DNA from 2 places in the Enterobacter chengduensis genome. Region 1 is predicted to be linked to the other one. Evidence: predicted binding sites of a transcription regulator. Region 1 holds the regulator's gene; the other holds the start of a gene.
The links. The regulator LexA, encoded in region 1, represses DNA repair genes until DNA is damaged. The targets are predictions, from matches to a motif close to TNCTGTATGTACATACAGNA.

Region 1 (19,030 bases):
AGACCTGGCTGGTCACCGGCAGCCCGGGCGGCAGCCGGATTATCACCACCGTACTGCAAATGGTGGTGAACAGCATCGACTTTGGGATGAACGTCGCCGAAGCCACCAATGCGCCGCGCTTCCATCACCAGTGGCTGCCGGACGAGCTGCGCGTGGAGAAGGGCTTTAGCCCGGACACCATTAAACTGCTGGAGCAGCGCGGGCAGAAGGTGGCGGTAAAAGAGGCGATGGGCAGCACCCAGAGCATTATGGTTGGGCCGGACGGGGCGCTGTTTGGCGCGTCGGATCCGCGTTCGGTGGATGATTTGACGGCGGGGTATTGATTATTCCCCTCACCCTAACCCTCTCCCCATAGGGGAGAGGGGATTGCACGGTGCGGTTTTTTCTCCCTCGCCCCTATGGGGAGAGGGCCGGGGTGAGGGGAGTGTGTCACTTCATCCGCGCCATATAATACGCGTCCACATACTCGCCGTTGCGCAGGGCAAATTTCCTGCCGGTGCCTTCGATTTCAAAACCGAAACGCTGATACAGCGCAACGGCGGCCGCGTTATCCGCAAAAACCGTGAGCTCGATGCGTTCAACGCGCAGCCAGTTGTCGCACAGGTTGATCATCTCAGTCATCAGCCTGCTTCCGACGCCGCGCCCCTGCATATCTGCCGCCACGCTGATGCCAAAGGTGGCTACGTGGCTGCGGCGCGGGTTTTCCATGATGTCCAGCGCCATATGCCCCACCACGCGCTCGTCCAGACACGCAACCAGATGCCGTCTTCCCGGTTTCACCGCGACGCGTTCATGCCACATGGCCATAGAGGGATGAGGAATTTGTAGCGTGTCGTGATAAACCCCAGGATGCGACATGATGTCACGTAACGCTTCTGCATCGCTGGCTTCGATATGGCGTATCACTATCTCACTCATTCCTTTATCCTCAGTCAGTTAAAAGTCCCTTCCAACATCAATGACTTTAAAATGTGCGTCAACTGCTAATTTTTGCAAAAAGTATTGGACAAGTGCGAATGAGAATGATTATTATTGCTTTGCATTCAGGAAGACCGCTACGGGAACCTGAAAGCACGACATTGCTCACATTGCTTCCAGTATTACTTTAGCCAGCTTATAGCTGGCTTTTTTTTGTCTTTTTTCTCCCTCTCCCCGTGGGAGAGGGCTGGGGTGAGGGCAAAACTTGCGCTATGGTTGCAGTCAGTAACCTTCCAAAAGGACTGAGCCATGACGTTACATTGCGCATTTATTGGATTTGGTAAAAGTACGACCCGCTACCACCTGCCGTATGTTTTCAACCGTAAAGACAGCTGGCACGTGGCCCATATCTACCGCCGCCGCGCGAAGCCGGAAGAGCAATCCCCGCAGTATTCCCACATCCACTTCACCAGCGATCTCGATGAGGTGCTTAACGACCCGCAGGTCGCGCTGGTGGTTGTCTGTACCCATGCCGACAGCCATTTTGAGTATGCGAAACGCGCGCTGGAAGCGGGTAAAAACGTGCTGGTGGAAAAGCCCTTTACCCCGACCATCGCCGAAGCAAAAGCGCTGTTCGCGCTGGCGAAAAGCAAAGGCCTGACCGTTACGCCGTATCAGAACCGTCGCTTTGACAGCTGCTTCCTGACGGCGAAAAAAGCGATTGAAAGCGGCAGGCTCGGCGACATCGTGGAAATTGAAAGCCACTTCGATTACTACCGCCCGGTGGCGGAGACCCAGCCCGGCCTGCCGCAGGACGGCTCGTTTTACGGCCTGGGCGTTCACACCATGGACCAGATCATCTCCCTCTTTGGCCGACCGGACCACGTGGCGTATGACATCCGCAGCCTGCGCAATAAAGCCAACCCGGACGACACCTTTGAAGCGCAGCTGTTCTACGGTGACCTGAAGGCCATCGTCAAGACCAGCCACCTGGTGAAGATCGACTACCCGAAATTTATCGTTCACGGCACCCGAGGCTCGTTCATCAAGTACGGTATTGACCAGCAGGAGACCAGCCTGAAGGCCAATATCATGCCCGGTGAGCCGGGCTTTGCCGCGGACGATTCCGTGGGCGTGCTGGAGTATGTGAACGACGAGGGCGTAACGGTCAGGGAAGAGCTGCAACCGGAAACCGGCGACTATGGCCGCGTGTACGATGCGCTGTATGAAACCCTCACATCCGGCGCGTCGAATTACGTCAAGGAATCTGACGTTCTGACCAACCTGGAAATCCTTGAGCGGGCCTTCGAACAGGCTTCTCCTGCCACGGTAACCCTCGCGAAATAAGCAAAAACGGCTCCTCTGCGCTTGTTCATAATTTTTGAACAGAGGAGTCAATTTTCACCCTCTATCATCCCAGACCGTTTGCGTCCACACTTACTCCATCGAAACGAACTGAGGGTGAAAACAATGATCTACTTACGCAAAGCAAACGAACGTGGTCACGCGAATCATGGCTGGCTGGACTCATGGCATTCATTCTCGTTTGCCGACTACTACGACCCGAACTTCATGGGCTTCTCCGCACTGCGCGTGATTAACGACGACGTGATCGATGCAGGACAGGGCTTCGGTACCCACCCGCACAAAGACATGGAAATCCTGACCTATGTGCTGGAAGGGGCGGTTGAGCACCAGGACAGCATGGGCAACAAAGAGCAGGTTCCGGCGGGCGAGTTCCAGATCATGAGCGCGGGTACCGGGGTGCGTCATTCCGAGTACAACCCGAGCAAAACGGAAAAACTGCACCTGTATCAAATCTGGATCATTCCAGAAGAGACCGGCATCACCCCGCGCTACGAGCAGCGCCGCTTTGACGCCAAACAGGGCAAACAGCTGGTGCTGTCCCCGGATGCGCGTGAAGGTTCCCTGAAAGTGCATCAGGACATGGAGCTATACCGCTGGGCGCTGGCGAAAGATGAACAGTCCGTGCATCAGATTGCCGCTAACCGCCGCGTCTGGATCCAGGTGGTGAAAGGCGAAGTGTCCATCAACGGCACCAAGGCAACCACCGCCGATGGCCTGGCCATCTGGGATGAGCAGGCGCTCTCCGTGCATGCGGACAGCGAAAGCGAAATTCTGCTGTTTGACCTGCCGCCGGTCTAAATAATTTCTCAACCTTCCCTTTAAACGGGGAAGGTTGAGCTTTGTCCGTGATAAACTGAGCAAATCTCTCTCTTCAAGATTTCTCAGGACGATGAAAAAGAAACGCCCCGTACTTCAGGATGTCGCCGATCGCGTCGGTGTGACCAAAATGACGGTCAGCCGGTTTTTACGTAACCCGGAACAGGTTTCCGTGGCGTTGCGTGGCAAGATTGCCGCAGCCCTTGATGAACTGGGTTATATCCCCAACCGCGCACCCGATATTCTCTCCAATGCGACCAGCCGCGCGGTGGGCGTTCTGCTCCCTTCCTTGACCAACCAGGTTTTCGCCGAAGTATTACGCGGAATCGAAAGCGTCACCGATGCGTTTGGCTACCAGACCATGCTCGCCCACTACGGGTACAAGCCGGAACTGGAAGAGGAACGTCTTGAATCGATGCTTTCCTGGAACATTGACGGCCTGATTCTAACCGAACGAACCCACACTGCCCGCACGCTCAAAATGATTGAAGTGGCCGGTATCCCGGTGGTGGAGCTGATGGACAGCCAGTCGCCGTGCCTCGACATCGCCGTCGGCTTTGATAACTTCGAAGCGGCGCGCCAGATGACGGCGGCCATCATCGCCCGCGGGCATCGTCATATCGCCTACCTGGGTGCGCGTCTTGATGAACGTACTATCATCAAACAGAAGGGATACGAGCAGGCGATGCTCGACGCGAGCTTAACCCCGTACAGCGTGATGGTGGAGCAGTCCTCTTCCTACACGTCGGGTATTGAGCTGATGCGTCAGGCGCGACGCGAGTATCCGCAACTGGACGGTATTTTCTGTACCAACGATGACCTTGCGGTCGGCGCGGCGTTTGAATGCCAGCGTCTGGGGCTCAAGATCCCTGATGATATGGCGATCGCCGGTTTCCACGGCCACGACATTGGCCAGGTGATGGAGCCGCGTCTGGCGAGCGTCCTGACCCCGCGTGAACGTATGGGCCGCATTGGCGCAGAACGCCTGCTGGCGCGCATTCGTGGCGAGACGGTGACGCCAAAAATGTTAGATTTAGGTTTCACCTTGTCACCGGGTGGATCTATTTGAACTGACAAATTTGAAGTAGCTCACACTTATTCACTTCGCGCACGTTTGGATATTGCTTCTCTTTTGCCCCGGCAGGACAATGTTACCGATAACTGTTACCCGTAACAATTGACTGAGGGACACCCTTTGAGCACGACTAATCACGATCACCACGTCTACGTCCTGATGGGCGTTTCCGGTAGCGGGAAATCAGCCGTAGCCAGCGAAGTGGCGCATCAACTCCAGGCTGCGTTTCTTGATGGCGACTTCCTCCACCCGCGCAGCAACATCATGAAAATGGCCTCCGGCGAGCCGCTGAACGACGACGACCGCAAACCGTGGTTGCAGGCGCTGAACGACGCCGCGTTTGCTATGCAGCGCACCAACAAAGTTTCGCTGATCGTCTGCTCCGCGCTGAAAAAAACCTACCGCGACCTGCTGCGCGACGGCAACCCGAACCTCTCTTTCATCTACCTGAAAGGGGACTTCGAGGTCATTGAAAGCCGCCTGAAGGCGCGTAAAGGGCACTTCTTCAAAACCCAGATGCTGGTGACGCAGTTCGACGCGCTGCAGGAGCCGGGTGAAGACGAGAAAGACGTTTTAGTGGTTGATATCGATCAGTCACTGGAGGGTGTTGTTGCCAGCACCATCGAGGTCATCAATAAAAGGCAGTAAGTTTTGAGTACATTAACGTTAGTTTTGACAGCAGTGGGTTCGGTTTTGCTGCTGCTGTTTTTAGTAATGAAGGCGCGTATGCACGCCTTTGTTGCTTTGATGGTGGTGTCTATTGGTGCAGGTCTCTTTTCCGGTATGCCGCTCGACAAGATCGCCGCGACGATGGAAAAAGGGATGGGCGGCACGCTGGGCTTCCTGGCGATTGTGGTCGCGCTCGGCGCGATGTTTGGCAAGATTTTGCACGAGACGGGCGCGGTCGACCAGATTGCCGTCAAGATGCTGAAATCCTTTGGCCACAGCCGCGCGCACTATGCGATTGGCCTGGCGGGCCTGATTTGCGCCCTGCCGCTGTTCTTCGAAGTGGCCGTTGTGCTGCTCATCAGCGTCGCGTTCTCCATGGCGCGCCATACCGGCACTAACCTCGTGAAGCTGGTCATTCCGCTGTTTGCGGGCGTGGCGGCGGCCGCAGCGTTCCTGCTGCCGGGGCCTGCGCCGATGCTGCTGGCATCCCAGATGCACGCCGACTTTGGCTGGATGATCCTGATTGGCCTGTGCGCCGCAATTCCGGGGATGATTATCGCCGGTCCGCTGTGGGGCAACTTCATCAGCCGCTACGTTGAGCTGCACATTCCGGACGACATCACCGAGCCGCACCTTGGCGAAGGCAAAATGCCGTCCTTTGGCTTCAGCCTGTCGCTGATCCTGCTCCCGCTGGTGCTGGTGGGCCTGAAAACCATCGCTGCACGCTTTGTGCCGGTAGGCTCTACCGCGTACGAATGGTTTGAGTTCATCGGTCACCCGTTCACGGCGATCCTGGTGGCGTGTCTGGTGGCGATTTACGGCCTGGCGATGCGTCAGGGGATGCCGAAAGACCGCGTGATGGAGATCTGCGGTGCCGCGCTGCAGCCTGCGGGGATTATCCTGCTGGTGATCGGTGCCGGTGGCGTGTTCAAGCAGGTGCTGGTGGATTCCGGCGTGGGTCCGGCTTTGGGCGAAGCGCTGACCGGAATGGGCCTGCCGATTGCGGTCACCTGCTTCGTGCTGGCGGCGGCGGTGCGTATCATCCAGGGTTCCGCCACCGTGGCGTGTTTAACCGCCGTGGGTCTGGTGATGCCGGTGATTGAACAGCTGAACTACTCCGGTGCCCAGATGGCCGCGCTCTCTATCTGTATCGCGGGCGGTTCGATTGTGGTCTCTCACGTAAACGACGCGGGCTTCTGGCTGTTCGGTAAATTTACCGGCGCCACCGAAGCGCAAACCCTGAAGACCTGGACGCTGATGGAAACCATCCTCGGCACGACGGGTGCGATTGTCGGGATGATTGCTTTCACGCTGCTGAGCTGAATGCGGTGATTTAAGAAGGCTCAAAAATAAGGCCCGGTAGCGTTAACGCTTACCGGGCCTTTATATTATGCGGAATGTCAGGCCGGGTCAGGTGAAGCCACCACCCGGCTTTTTTACATCACTCGCCCTGCGTCGCGCTCTCAATCGTCAAGCGCACGTCTGAGGTAATCAGCTCTGCCAGCATCTGGTAAACCTTCAGCGTCTCTTCCGGCTCGGCATCGCCCGTATCGCTGATGAAGCCTTCATCACGCAGCGTCAGCACCAGGGAACTGAAGACCGCTTTGTCGAAGAATTCAGGGGCGTTAATGCCGTGCAGAACGGACAGGCGCTGGGCCAGCGTCCGGCTCTCTTTCTCCAGCGTACCGCGGTTAATAGACGGGTTCGCACTCAGCAGCCAGAACGTGATGGCGTAGCGCTGCAGCGTTTCGCGCGCACCTGCTGCCAGCAGCTGCAGGGTTCGGGAGCGAGACGGATTAATGTGCAGCTCGTCATTCGTAACGGTGATCAGCCCCTGACGACGAAGCTCTTCCGTCAGTTTGTCCAGCTCGCCCGCCAGCTCGTCTTTACTCCAGCGCAGGAACAGCTCCGCTTTCAGCATCGGGTAAAGCGTCTCAACGTGACGCAATAGCTCCTGACGTGAAATACGGCGATGCTGGGTGATGATAGCCGCCATGAGCGACGGCAGCATCAGCATGTGGGTGATGTTGTTGCGGTAGTAGGTCATCAACACTGCCTGCTCGCGCGGCAGAATGATGATGTCGCCGATGGTGTCCTTTTCGACTTCAAACTTGTTCATCTGCAGCGCGTGATCGATAAGCTCGCTGGCGGTCGCAGAAGGCACGGTTGAGTCAACGGAATACGGCACGTTGCGCATCATGTCTAGGTAGCAATCCAGCTGCTCTGTAAGCTGTTCGCGGGTCAGCGAGCGCTGACGCGAAGCCAGCAGCGCCGTACAGCACAGGTTCATGGCGTTAGCCGCACCCGCGTTGTTAATGCGCACCATCAGTTCGGACGCAATGCCGTTGACCGTTGGTGTCAGCCAGGCAGGGCGAATCGCTTCGATAGGATCGATGGACTCGCGCCACTCCGGAACGTGATGGTTCAGGTACGTCATAAGCGGCATCGGTTCGCCGAAGTTTACGTAGCCCTGACCCAGGTTACGCAGCTTGCTCAGGCCGCGCAGCATCTGCGGCAGGCTCTCTTTCTCTTTGGTCGCCCCGCGTAGCTCTTTGGCGTAGGTGCCCACTTCCATTACGTGCTCATAGCCGATGTAAATAGGCACCAGCGTGATCGGACGGGTTCCGCCGCGCAGCATCGCCTGGATGGTCATCGACAGCGTGCCGGTCTTCGGATCGAGCAGACGTCCGGTGCGCGAGCGACCGCCCTCAACAAAGTACTCAACGGAATAGCCGCGGCTAAACAGCTCGCCCAGATACTCGCGGAACACGGTGGAGTAGAGCTTGTTGCCCTTGAAGGTACGACGGATAAAGAACGCGCCCAGGCGGCGGAAGATCGGGCCCGCTGGCCAGAAGTTCAGGTTGATACCGGCTGCGATGTGCGGCGGTACAAGCCCCTGGTGATAGAGCACGTATGAGAGAAGCAGGTAGTCCATGTGGCTGCGGTGGCAGGGGACATAGACAATCTCATGGCCATCATGCGCCAGCTGACGCACGCGCTCGGCGTTATGAACGTTGATGCCCTGGTAGAGGCGGTTCCACGTAAAGCCGAGAATACGATCGGACAGGCGAATCATCTCGTAAGAGAAGTTCGCGGCAATCTCTTCCATCAGCGCAATGGCGTTCTGCTGGGCTTTCTCATGCGAAATTTTCTTGCTGCGCGCTTCGTCTTCAACGGCGCGGGCAATCGCTTTGGAGGCCAACAGCTTGTTGAACAGATCCTGACGCGCCGGGAGGCGTGGTCCTACTGCCGCCAGGCGCTGACGGGCGAAGTGCATACGCGCTACGCGCGCCAGTTTTTGCGCGATGATTTTGTCGGTCCCGTGCTCGTCCGCCATGCGACGTAGCGAAACCGAAGGGGAGAAGCGCACAAAGCTGTCGCGCCCCAGCCAGGAGACCGCGAAGAACTTCTGGATGCCGTTAAGCATGCGCAGCGGCGGATTCTCTTCACCTTTTTCACGGCCCGGACGACGACCAAACATCACCGATACCGGCACCATCTGCACGTCCAGATCGGGGTTGCTGCGGTGCAGGTCGAGATAGTCATGGAACAGCTTGATGGACTCTTCTTTCGGCGTGTAATAGGTAAACACGCGCGGTCCACCGTGAATGAACACGTAGCGCGGCAGCAGCGTGCCGTCGACTTCCAGCGGTTCAAGCGGGTCAGGTAAATCATGCGCCAGACACTGGGCGCGAAGCGTCAGTAAGTCTGCCTTCGAGTTGTAAGGCAAAACGTACATAATAGGACGCGACGTATCGAGTCCCAATTCCAGCGCGGGTTCTGCTGGGATAGACTTGCTTTTTACCAGGATGCTTAATGGTAAATTAAGTAATTTGTAGTAAATTCGTGGCCAGCCGGACATAAACGATGTAAAGCCTCTGGTTAATAATGCAATTGCGGCGCAAGGATAACAGAAAGCGCGCAAAATTTCTGTTGTTACCCGTCATACTTCAGGCTGTGGCGAAACGCGCTACAGTTCCTGTTACTGACGCTTTTTTTCTTAAAAGGTTCTTTTAATGGCCAATAATACCACTGGGTTAACGCGTATCATTAAAGCCGCCGGCTATTCATGGAAAGGTTTCCGTGCCGCGTGGATCAACGAAGCCGCCTTTCGCCAGGAGGGCGTCGCCGCTATCATCGCGGTGATCATCGCCTGTTTCCTTGATGTAGATGCCGTTACCCGCGTGCTTCTCATCGGTTCCGTACTTCTGGTGATGATAGTGGAAATTCTCAATAGCGCTATTGAGGCCGTGGTCGACCGTATCGGCTCTGACTTCCACGAACTTTCCGGCCGCGCGAAGGATATGGGTTCTGCCGCTGTGCTGCTGGCGATTATCACTGCTGCCATTACCTGGGTCACGCTGCTTTGGTCACATTTCCGATGAGCCTCGAGGAATAATTAAGTCCCTGGTTTTTTGTGCAGTTTTTGATTCCAAAATCACCTTTGACTGTATATACTCACAGCATAACTGTATATACACCCAGGGGGCGGAATGAAAGCGTTAACGACCAGGCAGCAAGAGGTGTTTGATCTCATTCGGGATCATATCGGCCAGACGGGTATGCCACCCACGCGTGCGGAAATCGCGCAGCGTCTGGGTTTCCGTTCTCCAAATGCTGCCGAAGAACACCTGAAAGCGCTGGCGCGTAAGGGCGTGATTGAGATTGTCTCGGGCGCGTCACGCGGTATCCGCCTGCTGGTGGAAGAAGAGACCGGCATTCCGCTGATAGGCCGTGTTGCTGCCGGTGAGCCTTTACTGGCTCAGCAGCATATTGAAGGCCACTATCAGGTCGATCCTGGCATGTTCAAACCGAGCGCTGATTTTCTGCTGCGCGTCAGCGGCATGTCGATGAAAGACATCGGTATCCTCGATGGCGATCTGCTTGCAGTGCATAAAACTCAGGATGTGCGAAACGGCCAGGTGGTTGTGGCGCGTATCGATGACGAAGTGACCGTTAAGCGTCTGAAAAAACAGGGTAACAGCGTACAGTTGCTGCCTGAAAACAGCGAGTTCTCACCCATTTTGGTCGACCTCCGCGAACAGAACTTCTCTATCGAAGGACTGGCGGTTGGGGTCATTCGCAACGGTGAATGGCTGTAACCTCTTCCTGACAGGCTATGGCGCCGCTGTAGCCTGCTTCATTCCCCACTTCCGGTATTTTTCATGTCACTGCTGACGGCATCCGATAAGGCATTGTGGCGTCTTGCACTGCCGATGATTTTCTCCAATATTACCGTGCCTCTGCTTGGGCTGGTTGATACTGCCGTTATCGGCCATCTGGATTCACCAGTTTATCTTGGCGGCGTGGCGATTGGCGCGACGGCAACCAGCTTCCTGTTTATGCTGCTGCTCTTTTTGCGCATGAGCACCACCGGACTCACGGCGCAGGCGTATGGTGCGAAAGACCCGCTGCGTCTGGCGCGCGCGCTGGTCCAGCCGCTGATCCTTGCGCTTGGCGCGGGGACGTTAATCGTTTTATTGCGTGCGCCCCTCATCGACCTGGCGCTCCAGGTTGTTGGCGGCAGCGAGGCGGTGCTGACGCAGGCGCGACGTTTCCTCGAAATCCGCTGGCTCAGCGCCCCCGCCTCGCTGGCCAACCTGGTTCTGCTGGGGTGGCTGCTGGGCGTACAGTACGCCCGCGCCCCGGTGATTTTGCTGGTGGTGGGCAATCTGCTCAACATTGTGCTGGATGTCTGGCTGGTGATGGGCCTGCACATGAACGTGCAGGGCGCGGCGCTGGCGACGGCAATCGCCGAATACGGAACCTTTATTATTGGCCTGTGGATGGTCTGGCGGGTGCTGGCGATGCGCGGGATCTCCCTGGCGCTGCTCAAAACCGCATGGCGTGGCAATATCCGTAAGCTGCTGGCGCTTAACCGGGACATCATGCTGCGTTCGCTGCTGCTTCAGCTCTGTTTCGGTGCGCTAACCGTCTTTGGGGCCCGGCTAGGGCCAGAAATCGTCGCGGTCAACGCGGTACTGATGACGCTCTTGACCTTTACCGCCTACGCGCTGGACGGCTTTGCCTATGCGGTAGAAGCGCATTCCGGGCAGGCGTACGGCGCGCGGGAAAGCGGGCAGCTTCGGGACGTCTGGCGGGCAGCCTGCCGGCAGTCTGGGCTGGTGGCGCTGGCATTCGGCCTGGTTTACGCCTGCTTTGGCGAGCAGATTGTCGCGTCGCTTACGTCTCTCCCTGCGCTGCGCGAGCTGGCGAGCCACTATCTCATCTGGCAAGTCATTTTACCGGTGGTCGGCGTCTGGTGTTATCTGCTGGACGGCATGTTTATTGGCGCAACGCGCGGGGCGGAGATGCGTAACTGCATGGCCGTTGCGGCGGCAGGGTTTGGCCTGACGCTGCTGACGCTCCCCTGGCTGGGCAATCACGGTTTATGGCTGGCGCTTGCGGTGTTTCTCTCTCTGCGAGGCCTGTCGCTGGCCTTTATCTGGCATCGCCACTGGCAAAACAATACCTGGTTCTCCTCCCGCCACGATATATCGTGACGGTTAAAGATTCCGAATATGAAATTAACCGCCGAATCCTTAACTACAATAAATATCACGTCCAGCAGAAAAGAACGTAACGGACGTTACGACCCGACGCTTAACTAAGAGGACACGATGATGAATAAAGACGAAATCGGCGGCAACTGGAAGCAGTTCAAAGGTAAAGCGAAAGAAAAGTGGGGTAAGCTGACCGATGACGATATGACCGTCATTGAAGGTAAACGCGATCAGCTTGTCGGTAAAATTCAGGAACGTTACGGCTATGCGAAAGATCAGGCGGAAAACGAAGTCAAAGACTGGGAAACCCGTAACGACTACCGCTGGTAACGCGAAATAACCCACAGGGCGGCTCTAAGCCGCCTTTTCTTTTGCCGTTAACGCGGCTTTTTCTTCACCAGTATAGAGTGGTCATGTTGGCACGCATCCTGGTGCCGACAGGCTTCCACCTCAACACACGCTGAACACAACCCGTGTGCTTCAATCACATTATGCCGCAGGGCAAAGCCCATTCTTGCCGCCAGCGTATGCATAATGTCTTCCACGCCTTCCGCAGCTTCTTCTTTCACCACGCCACAACGGTCGCAGATAAACATAGCGGATGTGTGAGTGGGCTGATCGAAAAGATGACACAGCACGTAGCTGTTTGTGGACTCGACTTTGTGGACAAAACCCTGTTCCAGCAGGAAATCCAGCGCGCGATACACCGTGGGTGGTTTCGCCTGCGGCTCGCTTTCACGGAGCAGATCTAACAGGTCATAGGCGCTGATTGCACCCTGTTGCAGACTCATCAGGCGTAACACTTCAAGGCGCTGCGGAGTCAGGCGCACATTGCGTTGCGCGCACAGCTTTTCGGCCTGCGCTAACAGCTCTTTTGTGGACTTATCCATGTAGCACCCCGGATGTAATAGGACGGAAAACCCCCACTTTACCATGTTCTGGTAAAAACACCGAGATCCGCCAGTCTGTGCTATACCTGACCCATCGCAAACCGGGAGATTCATAATGAAAAGACCTGACTGTATTCGGCACTGGCGCGACGTGGAAGGCGCGGATGATTCGACCTATCCAGATAGCGATGAGCGGTTTTCTATCGGCGCACCGCTGGCTCGCAAGCTCGGGCTCGGGCGCATCGGCATTCATCATGAGCGGCTACCGCCCGGGCGCAGAACGTCCTACCCGCACGCGGAAAGCGATGAAGAAGAGTTCGTTTATGTGCTCGAAGGTTATCCGGAAGCGTGGATTAATGGCTATTTATGGAAACTTGAACCGGGCGATAGCGTGGGATTTCCTGCCGGAACGGGCGTCTGCCACACCTTTATCAATAACACGGACGACGAGGTGCGGTTGCTGGTCGTTGGCGAGGCCAGCAAGAAGCACAATCGCATCTACTATCCGCTTAACCCGGTCTATGCCGCCACCCGCGAGGATCGCTGGGTAGACCACCCACCCCAGTTTTTTGGACCGCATGATGGAAAACCTGGGAAAAAATAATTTCCTCTTCTATAAATATTGAGGGCCGTCACAAAATATAACAGGCCGTAAGGGAGTTTTACTTAGGGACAGAAATAGCGGGTCTTTTACTCCTTATTCACAGCAATAGTTCGTTCCTGTTTGGGTGATAACAGACAGGGGTTATTTCATAACAGACTATAACGGGCATACTGTGAAAAAAAATTTTAAATTTTCGGTGGTTAGCATCGCTGTTTCCTTGTTTATGGCAAATCAGGCGGGAGCAGCCAATACCTGGACAGAAGCGCGCAGTGATGCGATGGGGGGGACGGGCGTTGCGGCAGGAAGCTATGGCAGTGCAGTATTGATAAACCCGGCACTGCTGGCAAAGGCAAAGCCCGATGATGATGTCACGGTTATTCTGCCATCAATTGGCGCTCAGATTTCGGATAAGGACAATCTGCGCGATAAGATTGATGATATCAGCGACGATGTCAGCAAATATCGCAGCACGCTGGAAAGTATCAATCTTTTCGATCTCTTAAATCCCGCAAGCCAGGCCTCCAGGCAGGTCTCCGCAGCGGCGGGCGATCTTGCTAATCAACTAGCTTCGCTGAAAGGAAAAACCGCCAGCGGTAAAGCGGGCGCAGGGATCGCTGTCAGCATTCCTAATGACGTGTTATCCGTAGCATTCGTCGCAAAAGCGAATGCGCGTGCCCGCGTGAGTTCTTACATCGATCAGGGCGATATTGACACATTACGCGGTATTGAGGCCGTTCCAGCCACCGCGTTAGCGGCAAATCCGAATGATTTGAAGTCAAAAGGCTTTGGTCGCGCGGCGATCGTTTCGGACTATGGTGTGGCGGTGGCGCGTCAGTTCGACATTAGCGGCGTACCGGTCTCGGTCGGTATCACGCCTAAGCTGCAAAAAACCTGGCTCTATAACTATACGGTTTCCATCTACAACTTCGACAGCGGGGATATCAATAGTAGCCGCTATCGCAATGATGATACGGGCTTTAACGTCGATGCCGGTCTTGCTGCTGACTTTGGCGAGAGCTGGACTGTCGGTTTAACCGGAAAAAATCTCTTCTCCCGTGATATTGATACGAAGAAAGTGGATGGCGTGCGCGATACTTATCAAATCAGTCCTGTGGTGACCGCCGGTGCCGCCTGGCACAACGATCTCGTCACGCTGACCGCCGATGGCGATCTGACGGAAACCAAAGGCTTCAAGAGCGAAGATACGTCGCAGTATGTTGGCGTCGGTGCCGAGGTAACGCCGCTGAGCTGGCTGGCGGTGCGTGCAGGCTATCGCGCGGACGTGAAGGGGAACGACAGCAACGTCTTTACCGGCGGTGTTGGCTTCGCGCCGTTTAATACCGTGCATGTTGACCTGATGGGCCTGTACGGTGAAGACGAAACCTGGGGCGCCGGGGCTCAGCTGAGCATGACGTTCTAAAGTCTACCGGAGGCGCTGCGCCTCCGGCTTTTCTTTGTGCTATAGTAGCGCCCCTTTTCCACCGGATGCTTAAAACTTCGCCATGTCGTCAGAATCACAGACCGCTTTCCCTGCACACCGTTTCTCCATTGCGCCGATGCTCGACTGGACGGACAGACACTGCCGCTATTTCCTGCGCCAGCTCTCCCGCCATACGCTGCTCTACACCGAAATGGTGACTACGGGCGCAATCATCCACGGGAAGGGCGACTATCTGGCCTATAGCGAAGAGGAGCATCCGGTAGCCCTGCAGCTGGGCGGCAGCGATCCGGCCGCGCTGGCGCAGTGTGCGAAGCTGGCGGAAGCGCGCGGCTATGACGAGATTAACCTCAACGTTGGCTGCCCGTCCGACCGCGTGCAAAACGGCATGTTTGGCGCATGCCTGATGGGCAACGCGCAGCTGGTGGCGGACTGTATCAAGGCGATGCGCGATGTTGTTTCCATTCCGGTGACGGTCAAAACCCGTATCGGCATTGACGACCAGGACAGCTACGAGTTCCTGTGCGATTTCATCAACACGGTGTCCGGCAAAGGCGAATGCGAGATGTTTATCATCCACGCCCGTAAAGCCTGGCTCTCCGGCCTCAGTCCGAAAGAGAACCGTGAGATCCCACCGCTGGACTATCCGCGCGTGTATCAGCTAAAGCGTGACTTCCCGCACCTGACGATGTCGATCAACGGCGGCATTAAGTCGCTGGAAGAGGCCAAAGCGCATCTGGCACATATGGATGGCGTGATGGTCGGACGCGAGGCGTATCAGAACCCGGGCATTCTGGCGATGGTCGATCGCGAAATCTTTGGCGTTGAAGGCGCAGACACCGATCCGGTTGCCGTCGTGCGCGCCATGTACCCTTACATTGAGCGCGAGCTGAACAACGGCACGTATCTCGGCCACATTACCCGCCATATGCTGGGCCTGTTCCAGGGCATTCCGGGCGCGCGGCAGTGGCGTCGTTACCTCAGTGAAAATGCGCATAAAGCCGGTGCCGATATTGAGGTTCTGGAGCATGCGCTGCGACTGGTCGCAGATAAGCGATAACTTTCGCTAAAAGTTCGTCAAATTCACCACGCCCTGCCTGTTGTTGCAGGGCGTTTTGCTTTCATAACAATGGGTTAAGTTTGGCATGATTCTTGTAATACAAACTGTATTACTCGGGAACTCGTGGGAGATCGCCATGCTGGAACTACTTTTTGTGATTGGCTTTTTTGTCATGCTGTTAGCGACAGGCGTTTCGCTGCTCGGCATTCTGGCTGCGCTTGTCGTGGCGACGGTGGTGATGTTTATCGGCGGGCTGTTTGCCCTGACCATTAAGCTGCTGCCATGGCTGCTGCTGGCCATTGCGGTGGTGTGGGCGATACGGGCGATTAAATCGCCAAAACTGCCGACTTATCAGCGCAATAACCGCTTCCGTTACTAAGGTATTGAGGGGTTCGTCACATACTTGTAACTTTCCCGGCAGCATGGCTTAGAACAGAATAGGATTTACTTATCGAATCTGTCACTATGGCTGCCGCTACAGAATTCATCGTGCTGTACCCTACATACAGCCGAACTAAAAAAAGAAAGGGCTTCCCACGGGAAGCCCAATTTCTTTTTGGGGCTTAGGGAATCAGCAGGCTCGATCCCTGGGTCGCCCGACTCTCCAGCACCTCATGCGCGCGCTGCGCATCGGTCAGCGCGAATTTCTGCGCGTCGGCTACGTCCACCTTAATTACGCCGCTGGCGATCAGCGAAAACAGCTCGTTGCTGGCTTCCTCGAGTTCTTCCCGGCTGGTGATGTAACCCTGCAGGGAAGGGCGCGTCACGTAGAGCGAGCCTTTCTGGTTCAGAATGCCCAGGTTAACGCCCGTCACCGCGCCAGACGCGTTCCCGAAGCTCACCATCAGCCCGCGACGCTGCAGGCAGTCCAGCGACGCCTCCCAGGTATCTTTGCCCACCGAGTCATACACCACGCGCACTTTTTTGCCGCTGGTGATCTCCTTCAGCCGCTCAACGATGCTCTCTTCACGATAGTTAATCACCTGCCAGGCACCCGCCTGCAGCGCGCGCTGCGCTTTTTGGGCGTTGCCCACGGTGCCGATCAGCTTCGCGCCCAGGGCTTTTGCCCACTGACAGGCGATGAGCCCGACGCCTCCCGCCGCGGCATGAAACAGGAACTGCTCGTCGGGTTTAATTTCATAGGTTTTGCGCAGCAGGTAGTAAACCGTCAAACCCTTCAGAAACGACGCCGCCGCCTGTTCAAAGGAGATAGCGTTGGGCAGCAGGGCGGCTTTATCCGCCGGAACGTTGTGGACGGAGCTGTAAGCGCCCAGCGCAGATTGCGCATACACCACGCGGTCGCCCTCTTTAATATGCTTCACCGCGCTGCCCACTTTAATGACGACACCGGCCGCTTCGGTGCCCAGGCCGCTCGGCATTGACGGAGGCGGGTAGAGACCGCCGCGAATGTAGGTGTCGATGTAGTTTATGCCGATGGCTTTGTTTTCAACCTGGATTTCGTTCTCGCCGGGCGCGGCAGGGGTAAACTCCACCGCTTTAAGTACCTCAGGGCCACCATGCTTGTGAAATTCAATACGTGTTGCCATGATCTCTCCAGAAAGAAATTAGCTGGGGTGACATTAGGGTCGGGTGTCATATTTCAACTTGTATGATAAAGTTTCGACCCACTCTTTATCTCGGTAACTCCATTCACTATGGCAGGAAACAAACCCTTCAACAAACAGACTGAACCTCGCGAGCGTGATTTCCAGGTCGCAGGGTTAAAAGTCCCGCCGCACTCGATTGAAGCGGAACAGTCGGTGTTGGGCGGTTTAATGCTGGATAACGAGCGCTGGGACGACGTCGCCGAGCGCGTCGTGGCGGAAGATTTCTACACCCGCCCGCACCGCCACATCTTTACCGAAATGGCGCGTCTGCAGGAGTCGGGCAGCCCGATCGATCTGATCACGCTGGCTGAATCGCTGGAACGTCTTGGGCAGCTCGACAGCTGCGGCGGGTTTGCCTATCTGGCAGAACTGTCAAAAAACACACCAAGTGCGGCAAACATCAGCGCTTACGCCGATATCGTGCGCGAACGTGCCGTTGTCCGCGAGATGATCTCGGTGGCGAACGAGATCGCCGAAGCCGGTTTTGATCCGCAGGGCCGCACCAGCGAAGACCTGCTCGACCTTGCCGAGTCCCGCGTCTTCAAAATCGCCGAAAGCCGCGCCAACAAAGACGAAGGCCCAAAAAACATCGCCGATGTCCTCGACGCCACCGTTGCCCGTATCGAACAGCTGTTCCAGCAGCCGCACGACGGCGTCACCGGCGTGAACACCGGCTATGACGATCTCAACAAGAAAACCGCTGGCCTGCAGCCGTCGGATTTGATTATCGTCGCCGCGCGTCCGTCGATGGGTAAAACGACATTTGCGATGAACCTCGTCGAAAATGCGGCGATGCTGCAGGATAAGCCGGTACTCATCTTCAGTCTTGAGATGCCCTCCGAGCAGATCATGATGCGTTCCCTGGCGTCGCTGTCGCGCGTGGACCAGACCCGCATCCGTACCGGCCAGCTCGACGATGAGGACTGGGCGCGTATCTCCGGCACCATGGGCATTCTGCTGGAAAAACGTAATATCTACATCGATGACTCCTCCGGCCTGACGCCGACGGAAGTCCGTTCCCGCGCGCGCCGTATCGCCCGCGAACACGGCGGCATCGGCCTTATCATGATCGACTACCTTCAGCTGATGCGCGTCCCGTCGCTCTCCGACAACCGTACGCTGGAAATTGCAGAAATTTCCCGCTCGCTCAAGGCGTTAGCCAAAGAGCTGCACGTGCCGGTGGTGGCGCTGTCGCAGCTTAACCGCTCTCTGGAACAACGTGCCGACAAGCGCCCGGTCAACTCCGATCTGCGTGAATCCGGCTCCATCGAGCAGGATGCCGACTTAATCATGTTTATCTACCGTGATGAGGTTTATCACGAGAACAGCGACCTGAAAGGGATCGCCGAAATTATTATTGGTAAACAACGTAACGGCCCGATCGGGACGGTGCGTCTGACCTTTAACGGACAGTGGTCGCGTTTCGACAACTACGCCGGTCCTCAATATGATGATGAGTAATTTCTAAGGAATTCAAATGCAAGCGGCAACTGTAGTCATTAACCGCCGCGCTCTGCGACACAACCTGCAACGTCTGCGTGAACTGGCGCCCGCCAGCAAGCTCGTTGCAGTCGTGAAAGCGAACGCTTACGGACACGGTCTTCTTGAGACCGCGCGAACGCTCCCCGATGCCGACGCCTTTGGCGTCGCCCGTCTTGAAGAAGCCCTCCGCCTGCGCGCGGGAGGGATTACCCAACCGATTCTGCTCCTCGAAGGCTTCTTCGAAGCCGGCGATCTGCCGACCATTGCCCAGCAGCATCTGCACACGGCGGTACACAACGAAGAACAGCTGGCCGCGCTTGAAACCGCCGAGCTGAGCGAGCCGGTGACGGTGTGGATGAAGCTCGACACGGGCATGCACCGTCTGGGCGTACGTCCGGAAAGCGCGGAAGCGTTTTATCAGCGTTTATGCCAGTGCAAAAACGTGCGCCAGCCGGTGAATATTGTCAGCCACTTCGCCCGTGCCGATGAGCCCGAGTGCGGCGCGACCGAGCGGCAGCTGGATATCTTTAATACCTTCTGCGAAGGCAAGCCGGGGATGCGCTCGATTGCGGCTTCCGGTGGGATCCTGCTGTGGCCGCA
Region 2 (12,602 bases), on a different replicon from region 1:
CCCGCTGCGTGTGGCGCTCTCTGATGCTGAACGCCTGCTCCGGAAACAGGTTCTGCACCATGTTGGTACCGAGCGGAGGGTAACACAGGCGACCGCGGCTACTGATCAGTATGTCAAACGCCTCTTCATATCGGGCCAGAGAAATTTTATCGCCCTTCAGCCAGTACGCCCCGCGCACCTGGTTGATCGCCTTTCCACTAATTTTACTGCTACCAGTCAGGAACCGGAAAAATGCTCTGGAATAGGGATACGGCTGCGGGTGTCGGCTTCCGTACCGCCCGCCCCCCTCTTCTACGGCAATAATGGCTCGTAACGCTGCCTCACGCTCCGGCAGTTGCGTGACAAGAGAAAGGTGACGAGGGATCATCAGGCCACCTCCATGCGCAGCGTTGAGAGAATATCGAATATTGAGTATCCATCACTGTCCAGCCTGCTGGTCAGGCTCAGCACATGGTTTATCACAGCAGCGTCAGATTGTGGGCATGAGCGGATACAGGATACTTCCTGCCCTTTTCTCCAGACCAACAGCATGATCCAGTCCTGACTAAACTCACCAGGACTACACAGAACCACTTCAAATCGGCCATGAGTGGGCGAAAAACGGATCTGCACGGGAAATAAGCCCCCGAACTCGCTACGATACTCCCCGTTAACATCCCAGTTTTCAGGCGCACTCAGTGCCCCCATAACAGCGTGTGTCATCTCACGGCGGTAGGAGTAACCAGCGGCGCGGCAGGTTTCGAAATCTTCACCGATCATGGAGGAAAGCTTAAAGTTTGGCATATTCATCAGATATCTCCTTATTGCCGCCCCGTAGGGCGGCTATCCTTATCAGGCGGCAATTGCCGCGTTGTCAGTGTCGGTATCGGTGCTGTCTTTTGCATCAGGCTGCGGTGACTGTAACCATGCAGGAACCCAACGGTTCTGCTTCATAAAGAACTCCGCATGCACTGCCGCGTCGCCTTTCTTCATTTTTTCTGCGTCAGCAGCGGCACCAGTCAGACCTGCATCTTTAAGTGAAGTGACTATCTGTGAATGTTTCAGGCTACCGAAGTAGTTCTCTTTTGTAGGCTGCCACCAGTCGCGAAGGTGAAAACCTATCGCGGCCTCAACCGTATCGAGAGGGCTACGTGATGTGTGTCCATTATCACGCGTCTGTACACCATCTACGGAACAAGCCGCACAGAAGGCCAGCAATGACATCAGTACCTCTCCGTTCAGGGCGAAGAAGGTCGTGAAGTCCTTCTCCCATCCTGCTGGCAGCAGGGTTTTCAGGCGCTCTTTTTCGGTCATCAGGGCTTCAAACGCTGCGCCTTCTTTACCGGATGGGGCGTTCTCAGTGAGGCTGCTGTGAGAAACGGTCAGGTTGATACGGAACGGATGCGGCGTGGTCACACATCCAGCAAAAACGCAGGTACACATACGCCAGACCATAAGCGCCACAGCCTTTTCAGGTTGCTGCATTAGCGCGGCCTGTACCGCCAGAGTGCGCTCGGATGACATTTTGGTGAGCAGCGGGATGCTGATCCCTTCTGCTGCATCAGGTCGATGCATATGAGTCACGGCAGGAGACTGCGCGGAATCCTCTCCGTTACTGTCATGGTCAGGTAAATCAGACATGCGGCATATACCACGCTGAATACGAAGCGCACCGTGCATGTAGCTCACCACCACGCCTGATTTTGCTTTCAGATCTTCTGTCCACCCACGAAGCTCAGCGGCATGTTCAATGAGGGATATTTCGCTGCTAATGGCCTCGGCTTCATCACTGTCAGGATCCAGAGCGTTAAATTTGTCGGACAGTTCATCGATACGGCGGCTGTCATCTTCGCTGTAGATTGCATCTGGCTCCGGTAGAATGCGGTAGTCCTTTCCGTCAGGTCCGTAAAGGTTAATTGCAGCCAGACGTCCGGTACCCCACATCCAGCCCTCTTTTTGATGGATTTCCTGAGCGATCAATTCAAGTTTTTCCAGTACCAGACGTTCAACAAGCAGACTGTCTACTGTTCCGTCCCCTTCCTGCTCACTGAACAGATCTTCACGGACAATTCCGCCTGCGGCTTCATAAACTTCCCGCCCGATAAATGCGAAACGTGGATGCGAGACAGAAATTTCACTTTCCGTAATACGATTTTTAAGTGCGTTTACGGTAGTGCGTCCCCATTCCTCCTTTACGCTTTCGTAAACAGCAACCTGACGCTCAGGATCGCTTTCAAGACACAACACCTGACACTGTTCAACATCAAGCTGACCTTCTGCCAGAAGTGCAAGCAGTGACGGGGCAAGACTGGCAAGTTTGAGCATGCGCTGGACGTGGCGGGAACCGTACCCAAGCACCTCACCAATCTGCGCGGGAGTTTTTCCCTGCGCCGCCAGTGTACCAAACGCTGTGATCTGCTCGGCAGGGTGCATGGTTTCAAGCTCGTTGTTCTCGGCGTAAGAAGCCTCAACAGCAAGCTCGTCGCTGACACGTTTAACCGGAACCTGATAATCTGGTTTGATACGCCCCATTTCAGACATGAGCGTCAGCGCAGTCAGACGCCGACCACCTGCTGCCACACCGTATTTTCCCTCGGGCAGGGCATGGACAACCAGATTGTGAAGCAGTCCGAGGCTTTCAATGGAGTTAGCCAGTCGCTTAACGCTCTCGGTGGTGTAGGGCATCGTGCGTACGTTCAGCGGTGATTTAATGAGATCGGTCAGCGGAACATACTCAATGACTGCCGCATCGAGGGCTGTTTTCAGCGCCTCGTTTCCGGCAGTTTTATTCTTACTGGTTTTTTTTGGTGCTTTTGATTTAACATCTGCAACTGTCATGATTTAGTACCTCTCAGTATTAATGATTGTCTTGCCCTGCGGAGTGACAGCTCCGACAGGGCCCCTTCTTACTGCTGTTTTCTGGCTCTGTAACTGGCAAGAGCGCGGTTAAGCAATGCCCCCACGTCGTTCTCAAAGTTCCACGCGCACTTCGTCAAAAACCCTTCTTCACCCCGCACAACAAGCTGAAAATAAGTACCCTGATCGTTCTCAATACTGACGTTGGTGTACTGCGCCACCAGAGCGGTCGCCTCTTCACGGGTAAACGGCCCCTGAGGCAGCACCACGGGTGCAGTGACAGTACTGCCATTCAATAGAGCCGCCAGTTCGTTTTCTTCGGCGGTGGGTTCGCGCAGCAGCACTGGCTGATTCAGAAATTCCTGTAATGTTTTTCCCACTGAATACTTCCTTTAAAAAAGTGGCTGGTTTTAAAACCCATCACCCGTTGAGTTACGGGAGCCGCGGTTTTGACGTTTCGCGGGAACCTGCTGAACTTTCCCGGGGGATAAAACATCACCCGTTTGAGAACCTTCGCCGCAGGTGCGTAAACGACACCGGCCGAGGCAGATGTCCGGGGCGGACGCAAAAAGTTTTTGCCTGCAAAAAGTTTTGGTGGCCGTGCGTCAGCATTCACCCTGGACAGCCACGAGGACTGTGGCGGTCTCAGCACCCGGAGGAGGGACTCAAAGGGGTGTAAAAGGACCGGATGGAATGGGCAGGGACACGCCGCAATGACGGGAAGCCGCGCGCGGCGAAACGACATTGCCCCCTACATCACGACGGGGTATTTACGGCGTGATGCAGGGAGCGCAGGAAACGGCGCGACTGAGCGGCGCAGCCGGAACGGCTGCTGCAAGCGATGGGGGTTGCGTCATGGGATGGACACCCGCTGCCCCGCAGGGGCCGGGCAGAGACAGCTTTGCTGGCTCTGTGCGAAGCATGACAGCCCGCCCGGACGCCCACTGCAACAAAGGCAATGAGTTTGATTTACAGCATATCTTACTGAAAAAATTACTTTTTATTTGCCTCGGCCATTTCGGAATATTGTGGATCGCTGGCTTTCGGCAACTGCTGGCTAAGCTGGCGGTAATGGCGCAACCTTTCCAGAAAATATTCGCGAAGCTCTTCGGGCACCTCTCGTGCCACAATTTCCGGCACCACTGGCTGATTTAGCCGCTCTTTAAATGCCACACCTGACGCGGCCAGGTCTACGGCGATCCTGTCCTGATCCTCTTTTGAACGTACCGAAAGATTAAATTCGCTCATGTTTTTCCTCTCTTTCACGCGCCTGCAACGAGATCGTTGCTGACTTTTTCTGCCGGGGCGGTTTGTAACTGCGCCGCAGGCGCGGTAACAACCGCCGGCAGGCAAAGCCTGCCAGGGTTTTTCGCGCGGGCTAACAGGCGGATGATACCGCCTGCCAGGTTATCAGTTACCTTTTCCACCCTGCAAAATGAAATGACCGCCGATATACACCGCACGCTGGCAGGTCATGTAATAGCATATTTCGTCGATCACCTGCTCCGTTCTTAATTCCCGTTGACCATTTTCACGTCGACGGGCGTTAATAATATTTTTGTACTGACGCAGGATGTCACGGGTCTGTGGATCAAGTTTCATTTTTATTCTCCTTTGTGGCGGGGCCCTGCCCCGCCTCTGACATCAACCGTTGAACACGTAGCCATCCAGAAATACCAGACCATCCAGGAACAAATCCCGCGCCCAGGCTCCCATATCGAAATAGCAACGCAGCGATTCCGGAATGTCATTGAGAAGGCCGCACTCTTCTGCCATAGTCCAGGCGTAGTCCTCTTCGCTCTCAGCTTCTCCGCAATAAGCATCCTCGAAGGCGTCATAATCACACTCTCCGGAGTATTCCACCCAGGCAATAAATGCAGCATCCATACCGTCTTCTACTGCGCGCTTGTAGGCTTCAATGAAATTCCAGTCAACGGAAGATTCGGATGCAAATGCTGACGGGATCCCTTCCCAGTCCTGGAACATGAGTTCCGGGTCGGATTCATTGGCGTGCAGCTCGTTGCAGGCTTCCAGAAACTCTGCTTTATCATCAAAGTCGGTGAGGTCAAACCATTTACCGTAGAGGCTACCGCAGTTGTATTTGTGGTATGTACCTACATAAATCGCCGGGGTGGTAGTGTTCATAAAACTCCTCCAGTGTCTGTGTCGTCTGAGTTCCGGCTTACGCCGTGCCGACACGACAGCCCGACTTCGAGCGGAAGATGCAGGGGCGACACCGGAGGCCGCAGCGCAGATAAACAGCGATGACGGTCTGGACGGTTCTCCCGCGAATATTGAGCGGGAGAACGACGGGAAGAACGGCATCAGGCGTAAAAATCTGCGACCGGGCGAGGATGGCGGCGGAGCGAACCCTTGCATCTGAAGCGATCGGGCTAAAGTGAAGGCACGGCGTTAGCCGCAGACCGCACGGACGTTTTCACCTGCGTCCCCGTAACATCGTGGAGGGGGCGCCGGTAAAGCGGAGCGTGCGACATCCTTTTCGCAATAAGGCGGGGCGCATTGCCCCGCCCAAAATCAGGCGGCAATCCGGATGCCGGAGAAGGATTTCATCATCGCGTCAATCTCGGTTCGTGCGCTGCTGACCACATCCCGCAGCCAGTGTCTGTCAAACCAGTCGCGGGATGGGCTGTCAGGGTGACGAAGGGCATAAGGCACGTGGGTCTGCCCGACTGTACGGCCATTGCATTCCAGACGGATTTGCAGACGGCGAAAGGTTTCCTTCCCGTCGAGTACCGCTTTAAGACGCGCGTCGAGCGTCTCATTATCCCACTGCGCATCATCCTGCACCTGCTCCACTTCCGTTACTGTCAGGAGGAAATTACGGGTTCGGCGGGTAAATACCAGCGGTTCAGCGGCGGGGCGCAAGGCTTCCATCAGGCGGTATCCGGCGGATGCCACGCAGCTACAGACGTGGTTAATCTCGTCACGCAGGGCTTTCAGCAGACAGAGGATATGTTTCGTGGACATAGCCTCAGGGCAATTATCATATTCAAGCGAAATGGTTCCGGCATGAGCCTTACGATGCCCCAGCGAATTACGATAAAGGCGGACAATCAGTTCACTTCCTGCCAGTAATGACAGCAGCACCTTCATTGCCTGATCGGACATCAAACCACGCAGTGCAATCTCAGGTAACAGACGCTGCAACTGTAAAGCATCGAGCTGGCCATAGAACGCAACGCCTTCTCCTCTGGAGTAATTCAGGCTTGTATCGATATCCATGTTGGCTGGCCAGCCGCGGGCTACGAGCGTGTTTCGGGTATGACGGTGCATAAAGCGGTAAGCAATGGTCATGATATTCTCCTCTTCTGAATGCGGCGACGTCTTCGCCGTGCCGACACGACAGCCCGACATCGAGCGGAAAATGCAGGGGCGACACCGGAGGCCGCAGCGCAGATAAACAGCGATGACGGTCTGGACGGTTCTCCCGCGAATATTGAGCGGGAGAACGACGGGAAGAACGGCATGAAGCATTAAATCACTGCGACCGGGCGAGGATGGCGGCGGAGCGAACCCTTGCATTTGCAGCGTTCGGGCTAAAGTGAAGGCACGGCGCTCACATCCGCCGCGCCAGCGCGGCATAAAAAGCGGAGTTAACGACATCCTCTTTCGCTGTGAATTGTCACCGGTTGCCGGGGACGCTCCCCCGGCCGTTCTCAGGCTACCAGCGCGTCTTTCAGTGCGTAGACGTCATTCCTTGCTTCCTTTACGGAATCGGGTTCAGGCCGCCCGGCCTCCCAGGCCATTCCGGCGCGATGCTCCAGCTCACACTCATAGTCGCGCAGGACGCGTGCAAGTAAAGCTGCGGGTACACTCACCTGACGGTTTGCCGCTTCCCGCTGATGGGTCAGGAGATCGCTGACAGTCAGATTATTTACCCCCTCCTGGCGGTATTGCGTCATTTTCATTTCACCAAGCGCCTTCATCACCGCCCGGATTTCAGCCTCGTCCGGTTCTGGCTGGGTTTCACGGCAGGCCACGCTAATCCCCTCTTCCGTCCAGACCAGCAGGACCAGGGGTTCGTCAGACGTGAACATGGTTTCAAGCTGTACACAAAGTTCTTTGCGGGTTCCGTACATTTTTTTATCTCTTTCGTAAGTGGTTACAGGCCGGGCATCAGCCCGGCAGGGTCAGTCAGCCCTGAAAGGTTTCGTCCAGCACCAGGGCTTCGCGGTAGGCTTCCAGAAGCAGGGTGTTGATCCGGCGCAGGGTCTGGGCGGCCATACGTTCAGCCAGCGTTGCCGCGTCGTGCCGGTGCTGAGATTCGAGGCGGTTCAGCAGCATCCGCACGTCACACATGGCATTGCTGAGCTCGGCCACGTCCGCGCGCAGGGATTCAAGGCCCGGGTAGTTCATGCCGCCTCCGGATAATCAGGGTAAAACGTACCGTCATTGGCCGCCGGCATCCTTCTCGCCCGTTCAACCTGTGCCAGACGGCGAACGCCGGCGGCGTGGTACTGCTCAAGCATCTCGATCCCGATATAGCGGCGGCTGGCTTCGGCGGCGGCCACGCAGGTGGAGCCGCTACCGGCGAACGGGTCAAGGACAATGGCCCCCGGACGCGTGAGCGATTCAATCAGTGGCCGCAGGCTCTGCACCGGCTTCTCCGTCGGATGGTGTCTGTTGCCCGTGTATTTCCAGGGGATCACGTCCGGGATGGGGCGGTCCGGGGTTTGCGGTCGCCCCTTCGCGAGCAGGTAAGCGTTCTCATGGGTGTAGCCCACGAACGTTGATTTGGAGGCATAACTCTTCGCAAAAACGATATGGCCAACAACGCGGAACCCGGCCGATTTCCACGCATTGAGAAACAGATCTGCGCGGTTCCATGCGTAAAAGCTCACCATCAGACTGTCGTTTTTGAGTACGCGGTACATTTCGTGGCACGCTGGCTGAAGCCATTCCGACGAATTGTCCCCGGCCAGAGTGCGACCGGTACGGTCCTTAAAGCCAACCAGATACGGGGGATCGGTAAGAATAAAATCAACGGCACGTGCCGGAAAACGGGACATCACCTGCACGCAGTCACCCAGGATATAACGGGACATAGACACACTCCTCTCTGATATGCGGCACCCTGTTGCGCCGTGCCGCCACAAAAACCCGGCTCTGAGCGGAGGGCGCAGGGGCGACGCCGCAAGCCGCAGCGCAAGCCTTTCACGGGCTGAATGCACCGTGAAAGGTGCGAACGGGTGAGGACGGAGACAACGTGAACCCTTGCGACCGCAGCGGCCGGGTTAGCGTGAAGGCACGGCGTTGAACACGCCGCCGGCTGGCGGCAGAAAGGCGGAGGGCACCGACATCCTTTGGTACTGATTCTGGTAGCTGAAGTAGCCTCCCGTGTATGACAGAATGACCATAAGTGCGTGTCAGTACACCACTTTGTAGGATCATAAGCCTGGTATGTTTTGGGACGCCTCCGGTCGGTGGCGTCCTTTTTTCCGTTAGCCCCCCTTTACGTGGTCGATAGCGAACTGCAATGTGTCCCAGTTAAAACCGATGCAGGCATCATGGCTGTGGTAACAGACACGCATGGCTTCAGCAATCTCCCCCTCTGTCAGGCTGTCATTGAGGGACATAAAGTCATCAGCCAGCCAGAACGTTCCCATACACAGCGCATCCTGCGGATACTGCTGTAGCCGTGCGATGTGATCTGCCACGGTTACTCCCTCGCGGCAGGCAGATAGCGACGGCAGCACACGATCGGCAATGTCATTCCAGTTCCACTCTTCGTCCTCCGGAACTGCCTCTTGAATAGTGCCGGTTTCCACACCCGGCATCAGGGAAAGCTGCTCCAGCACCTCCCCCAGGTAAAGTCGTTCTCCGCAGGCATCCTCACTCCACAGATAATGGTTGTTGATATACACGGCAAACTCGCCGTTGTTGAGTTCAATACAGGTCAGTCTGAACATGGCTGTGTCCTAAGCATCCGGCACCCAGTTGCACCGTGCCGACACGACAGCCCGACTTCGAGCGGAAGATGCAGGGGCGACACCGGAGGCCGCAGCGCAGATAAACAGCGATGACGTTCTGGACGGTTCTCCCGCGAATATTGAGCGGGAGAACGACGGGAAGAATGGCATCAGGCGTAAAAATCTGCGACCGGGCGAGGATGGCGGCGGAGCGAACCCTTGCATCTGAAGCGATCGGGCTAAAGTAAAGGCACGGCGGGGAACTTCTTTAGGCAACATAGAGTTAAAAAATGGGCAAAGCAAAAACTTGAAAGTACACTCAATAAAGTAATAATACTGTATATAAATACAGTTCGGAGGTGCCTATGTTTGAATTATTGCGTGTCGATTGCGAGCCGGAAATTATCCCAATCCCTCTTTATAGCGAGGGATGCCCGGCGGGGTTCCCGTCCCCGGCGCAGGACTATGTCGAAGCCGAACTTGACCTCAACGATTACTGTATATCCCGACCCAGTTCGACATATTTTGTGCGAGCTATTGGTAATTCCATGACTGATATTGGGCTACATTCTGGCGATCTGATGATTGTTGATAAAGCCGAAAATGCACACCACGGCGATATCGTTATAGCTGAGATTGAAGGTGAATTTACTGTTAAGAGATTATTGTTGAAACCGAGACCAGGGTTACAGGCAATGAATCCAGCCTACCCTACTCTATGGCCAGAACCTGAGCAGCTACAAATTTTCGGTGTCGTAACTGCCTTTGTACATAAAACCCGGGGACATGACTGATGTTCGCCCTGGCAGATGTGAACAGCTTCTATGCGAGTTGTGAGAAGGTCTTTCGTCCTGACTTACGTGATAAACCGGTGGTCGTTCTTAGCAATAATGATGGTTGTGTAATAGCCAGATCGAAGGAAGCGAAACAGCTTGGGATCAAAATGGGGATTCCCTGGTTCCAGCTGAAGACAATGCAGTTCCCGGAGAAAGTGCTTACGTTTTCCAGCAATTATGAGCTTTACGCGAGTCTGAGCAACCGGGTCATGGCACATCTGGAAGAACTGGCGCCCCGCGTAGAGCAGTACAGCATCGACGAGATGTTCCTGGACATTCGCGGCATCGATGGCTGTACCGACTTTGAAGATTTCGGCCGGCAGCTGCGCGAGCACGTCCTAAGAGGAACCGGACTGACAATTGGCGTTGGGATGGGGCCAACAAAAACTTTAGCAAAATCAGCGCAATGGGCTTCAAAAGAGTGGCCGCAATTTGGGGGCGTGCTGGCCCTGACTACTGACAATCTTCGTAGGACGGAGAAACTGCTCTCACTGCAGCCAGTAGAGGAAATCTGGGGGGTTGGTCGCCGCATAGGCAAAAAGCTGAATACATACGGCGTGACGACTGCGCTACAGCTGGCGCGCATGAATCCTGCCTTTGTACGCAAAAACTTTACCGTAGTGCTGGAGCGAACCGTACGCGAGCTGAACGGTGAGGCCTGTATATCTCTTGAAGATGTACCGCCCGCGAAGCAGCAGATTGTCTGCAGCCGATCATTCGGGGAGCGCATCACCACTTACGAAGCGTTGCGGCAGGCTATCTGCCAGTATGCCGAACGCGCGGCTGAAAAACTGCGGGGAGAGCATCAGTTCTGCCGGCACATATCGGTCTTTATCAAAACCTCCCCTTTCGCAGTCAACGAAGCGTATTACAGCAACGTGGCCAGTGAAAAACTTCTTGTGCCTACCCGTGACACCCGGGACATCATTAACGCCTCAGTAAAGGCCCTGGATCGTATCTGGATCGACGGGCATAGATATGCAAAGGCTGGCGTAATGCTGAATGACTTCACCCCTACGGGAGTAGCACAGTTAAATCTTTTCGATGACGTTAAGCCGCAGGAACGAAGCGAGGAGCTTATGAAAGCCCTGGATGGCATAAACCATTCAGGGCTCGGGAGGGTATGGTTTGCTGGCCGCGGAATTGCACCAGAATGGCAAATGAAAAGAGAGATGCTTTCTCCGGCATACACGACCAGGTGGTCCGATATCCCCAAAGCCTCAATTTGAGTATCAGAAGAGGCCTTTCATTTTGACCCGGGCCTCTTCCAGTCGACGCTGCTCATCATCTTCAGCAATTTCAGGCTTGATTGCAGAATCAAAATTTCCTGCGCCCAGTTCTGCAAGCACATCACGGATATTGGCCTGGGATGGCTTCCATCCCGTTGTCTGACTGATTAAACCTACCAGGCTATCCGCCGTGAAACTCTTATCCAACAACAGCGCAAGTAAGCCAGGAAGCCGCGGGTCGAGGTGGTGAAGTGCTAAGCCGGAAATAAGCGCTCTCCTATATAAATCTCCTCTATCGTTCCGTGGGACAGAATCAATAATGTCTAAAGACACATTGTCCGCCACCTGGTCCGGATGAAGATAAACAGTAAACTTCTTCCGTTCCTCGCTCACAGTCCTATTCCCCTTTAAATGCAGCGATGGCTTCTACGAGTGATGTTTGCGGTGAATCCATCATGACAACCTTCGAGCCCAGATGTTGCCATGCTGCTTTAACAGCATCCTCGATCAGTGGCGCACCGCCACCAACAATATAAACGCGGTTAACGTCCCTAAACCCAGCCAAGTCATCGACAACCTGGGCACCCAGTGTAGCGATCGCGCTATCGATGGTATCCAACACCAGTGCCGTCTTGCTTTCGTCGTTGATAACCTGCCGGACGAAGTCAGCGTTTGTACGCTGTTTGATAAGTTCATCGGCGACCATAGCACTCGTGTTGCTGGAAGCCATTTTTAACGCCGTGAGTGCAGCGTTCGTTACCAGCGATACGCCGATATCAGAATTTCCGTGTATCGCGCTGACAGAGTCGAACTGGCCAACGATAACGCCAACGTCGAGAGTTGTACCTCCGAGGTCAATCACCAGAGACTTTTCGAACTGCCCTACATTGTCTTTCACCAGACGTTCAAATACGGCAGGCAAGGATTCTGGCATGACTTCGACGTGCTCGATGGTAAACACCTCGCCTTTGTTCAACTTGACTGGACGCATCAGGTTGTCGATTTTCCTCTGAATATTCAGCTCATTCTTCTGACAATCCCTTGTGTAGAACTCACTGATAGGCAAAGTAACAGTCAGTGAGACAGGCTGAGGTTTCAGCCCGCTGTTCAGAAGTGCATGGTGAACCGCCAGAACGTTTACATCGGTATATTGATACTCAATATGAGTAGTAAGAATGGATTCATTGCTGACTTCGTCATAGGTGTATTTTTTACCTTCAAGCTCATAGTTGAAGGTCTGACGTACGCCCATACCTTCCACCTTCCAACCCTGACGAAAAGAGTTAGATGACAATGACTTATAAAGTTTCTTATTGTGGAGCCATGCAAGTTTTACAGTTGTAGAACCATCATCACAATACACTTTCATCCTGAACCCCTTAATACTCAAATTGAGAAAAATGATTGAACTTAAGTGCCTAAGCACTCAGATTGAGTATTAAATCATAAGTATGAAATATTAAAACACAAGTAATATTTATGATTTATTAAAAAATAAATCATATCTCACACTTCATACTTCATATTTTTGATTACAGTTGTTGACTATAACTACGTATGTGACAAAATAAATCATACTTCACACATCATATTTATGAGGCAGAAATGATTACTGTCGTAGGTGGAAACAAAGGCGGTTCAGGTAAAACTACAACGGCATCAAACTTAGCAATAGCTCTAGCCCATGAGGGCCAAGACGTATGCCTGTTAAATGGAGACTTACAACGGACGGCCGCTAAGCACCATGCTGAGCGTGAAGCATCGGGGATAGA

Region 2: umuD (translesion error-prone DNA polymerase V autoproteolytic subunit) is a predicted target of LexA. The motif match lies at 9,100-9,119, and genes of this name have one in related genera.

What each region holds. Positions count from the first base shown of each region.
Region 1 covers NZ_CP043318.1:321,878-340,907, forward strand. Annotated here, with positions in the region: gene ggt (gamma-glutamyltransferase) at 1-323, shown strand, start outside; gene yhhY (N-acetyltransferase) at 430-918, opposite strand; gene FY206_RS01530 (oxidoreductase) at 1,228-2,265, shown strand; gene FY206_RS01535 (pirin family protein) at 2,389-3,084, shown strand; gene gntR (gluconate operon transcriptional repressor GntR) at 3,176-4,171, shown strand; gene gntK (gluconokinase) at 4,298-4,825, shown strand; gene gntU (gluconate transporter) at 4,829-6,169, shown strand; gene plsB (glycerol-3-phosphate 1-O-acyltransferase PlsB) at 6,288-8,708, opposite strand; gene FY206_RS01560 (diacylglycerol kinase) at 8,863-9,231, shown strand; gene lexA (transcriptional repressor LexA) at 9,340-9,948, shown strand; gene dinF (MATE family efflux transporter DinF) at 10,012-11,349, shown strand; gene FY206_RS01575 (CsbD family protein) at 11,470-11,679, shown strand; gene zur (zinc uptake transcriptional repressor Zur) at 11,727-12,239, opposite strand; gene FY206_RS01585 (cupin domain-containing protein) at 12,355-12,843, shown strand; gene FY206_RS01590 (conjugal transfer protein TraF) at 13,016-14,263, shown strand; gene dusA (tRNA dihydrouridine(20/20a) synthase DusA) at 14,346-15,341, shown strand; gene pspG (envelope stress response protein PspG) at 15,478-15,720, shown strand; gene FY206_RS01605 (quinone oxidoreductase) at 15,905-16,888, opposite strand; gene dnaB (replicative DNA helicase) at 16,997-18,409, shown strand; gene alr (alanine racemase) at 18,426-19,030, shown strand, end outside.
Region 2 covers NZ_CP043319.1:37,083-49,684, reverse strand. Annotated here, with positions in the region: gene FY206_RS24940 (plasmid SOS inhibition protein A) at 1-367, opposite strand, end outside; gene psiB (conjugation system SOS inhibitor PsiB) at 367-789, opposite strand; gene FY206_RS24930 (ParB/RepB/Spo0J family partition protein) at 832-2,817, opposite strand; gene FY206_RS24925 (DUF905 family protein) at 2,886-3,131, opposite strand; gene FY206_RS24920 (DNA polymerase III subunit theta) at 3,829-4,083, opposite strand; gene FY206_RS25410 (hypothetical protein) at 4,098-4,262, opposite strand; gene FY206_RS24915 (hypothetical protein) at 4,246-4,437, opposite strand; gene FY206_RS24910 (antirestriction protein ArdA) at 4,480-4,980, opposite strand; gene FY206_RS24900 (hypothetical protein) at 5,371-6,150, opposite strand; gene FY206_RS24895 (DUF1380 family protein) at 6,513-6,935, opposite strand; gene FY206_RS24890 (hypothetical protein) at 6,991-7,212, opposite strand; gene FY206_RS24885 (DNA methylase) at 7,209-7,901, opposite strand; gene FY206_RS24875 (hypothetical protein) at 8,298-8,765, opposite strand; gene umuD (translesion error-prone DNA polymerase V autoproteolytic subunit) at 9,131-9,559, shown strand; gene FY206_RS24860 (Y-family DNA polymerase) at 9,559-10,830, shown strand; gene FY206_RS24855 (plasmid partitioning/stability family protein) at 10,834-11,223, opposite strand; gene parM (plasmid segregation protein ParM domain-containing protein) at 11,228-12,199, opposite strand; gene FY206_RS24845 (AAA family ATPase) at 12,436-12,602, shown strand, end outside.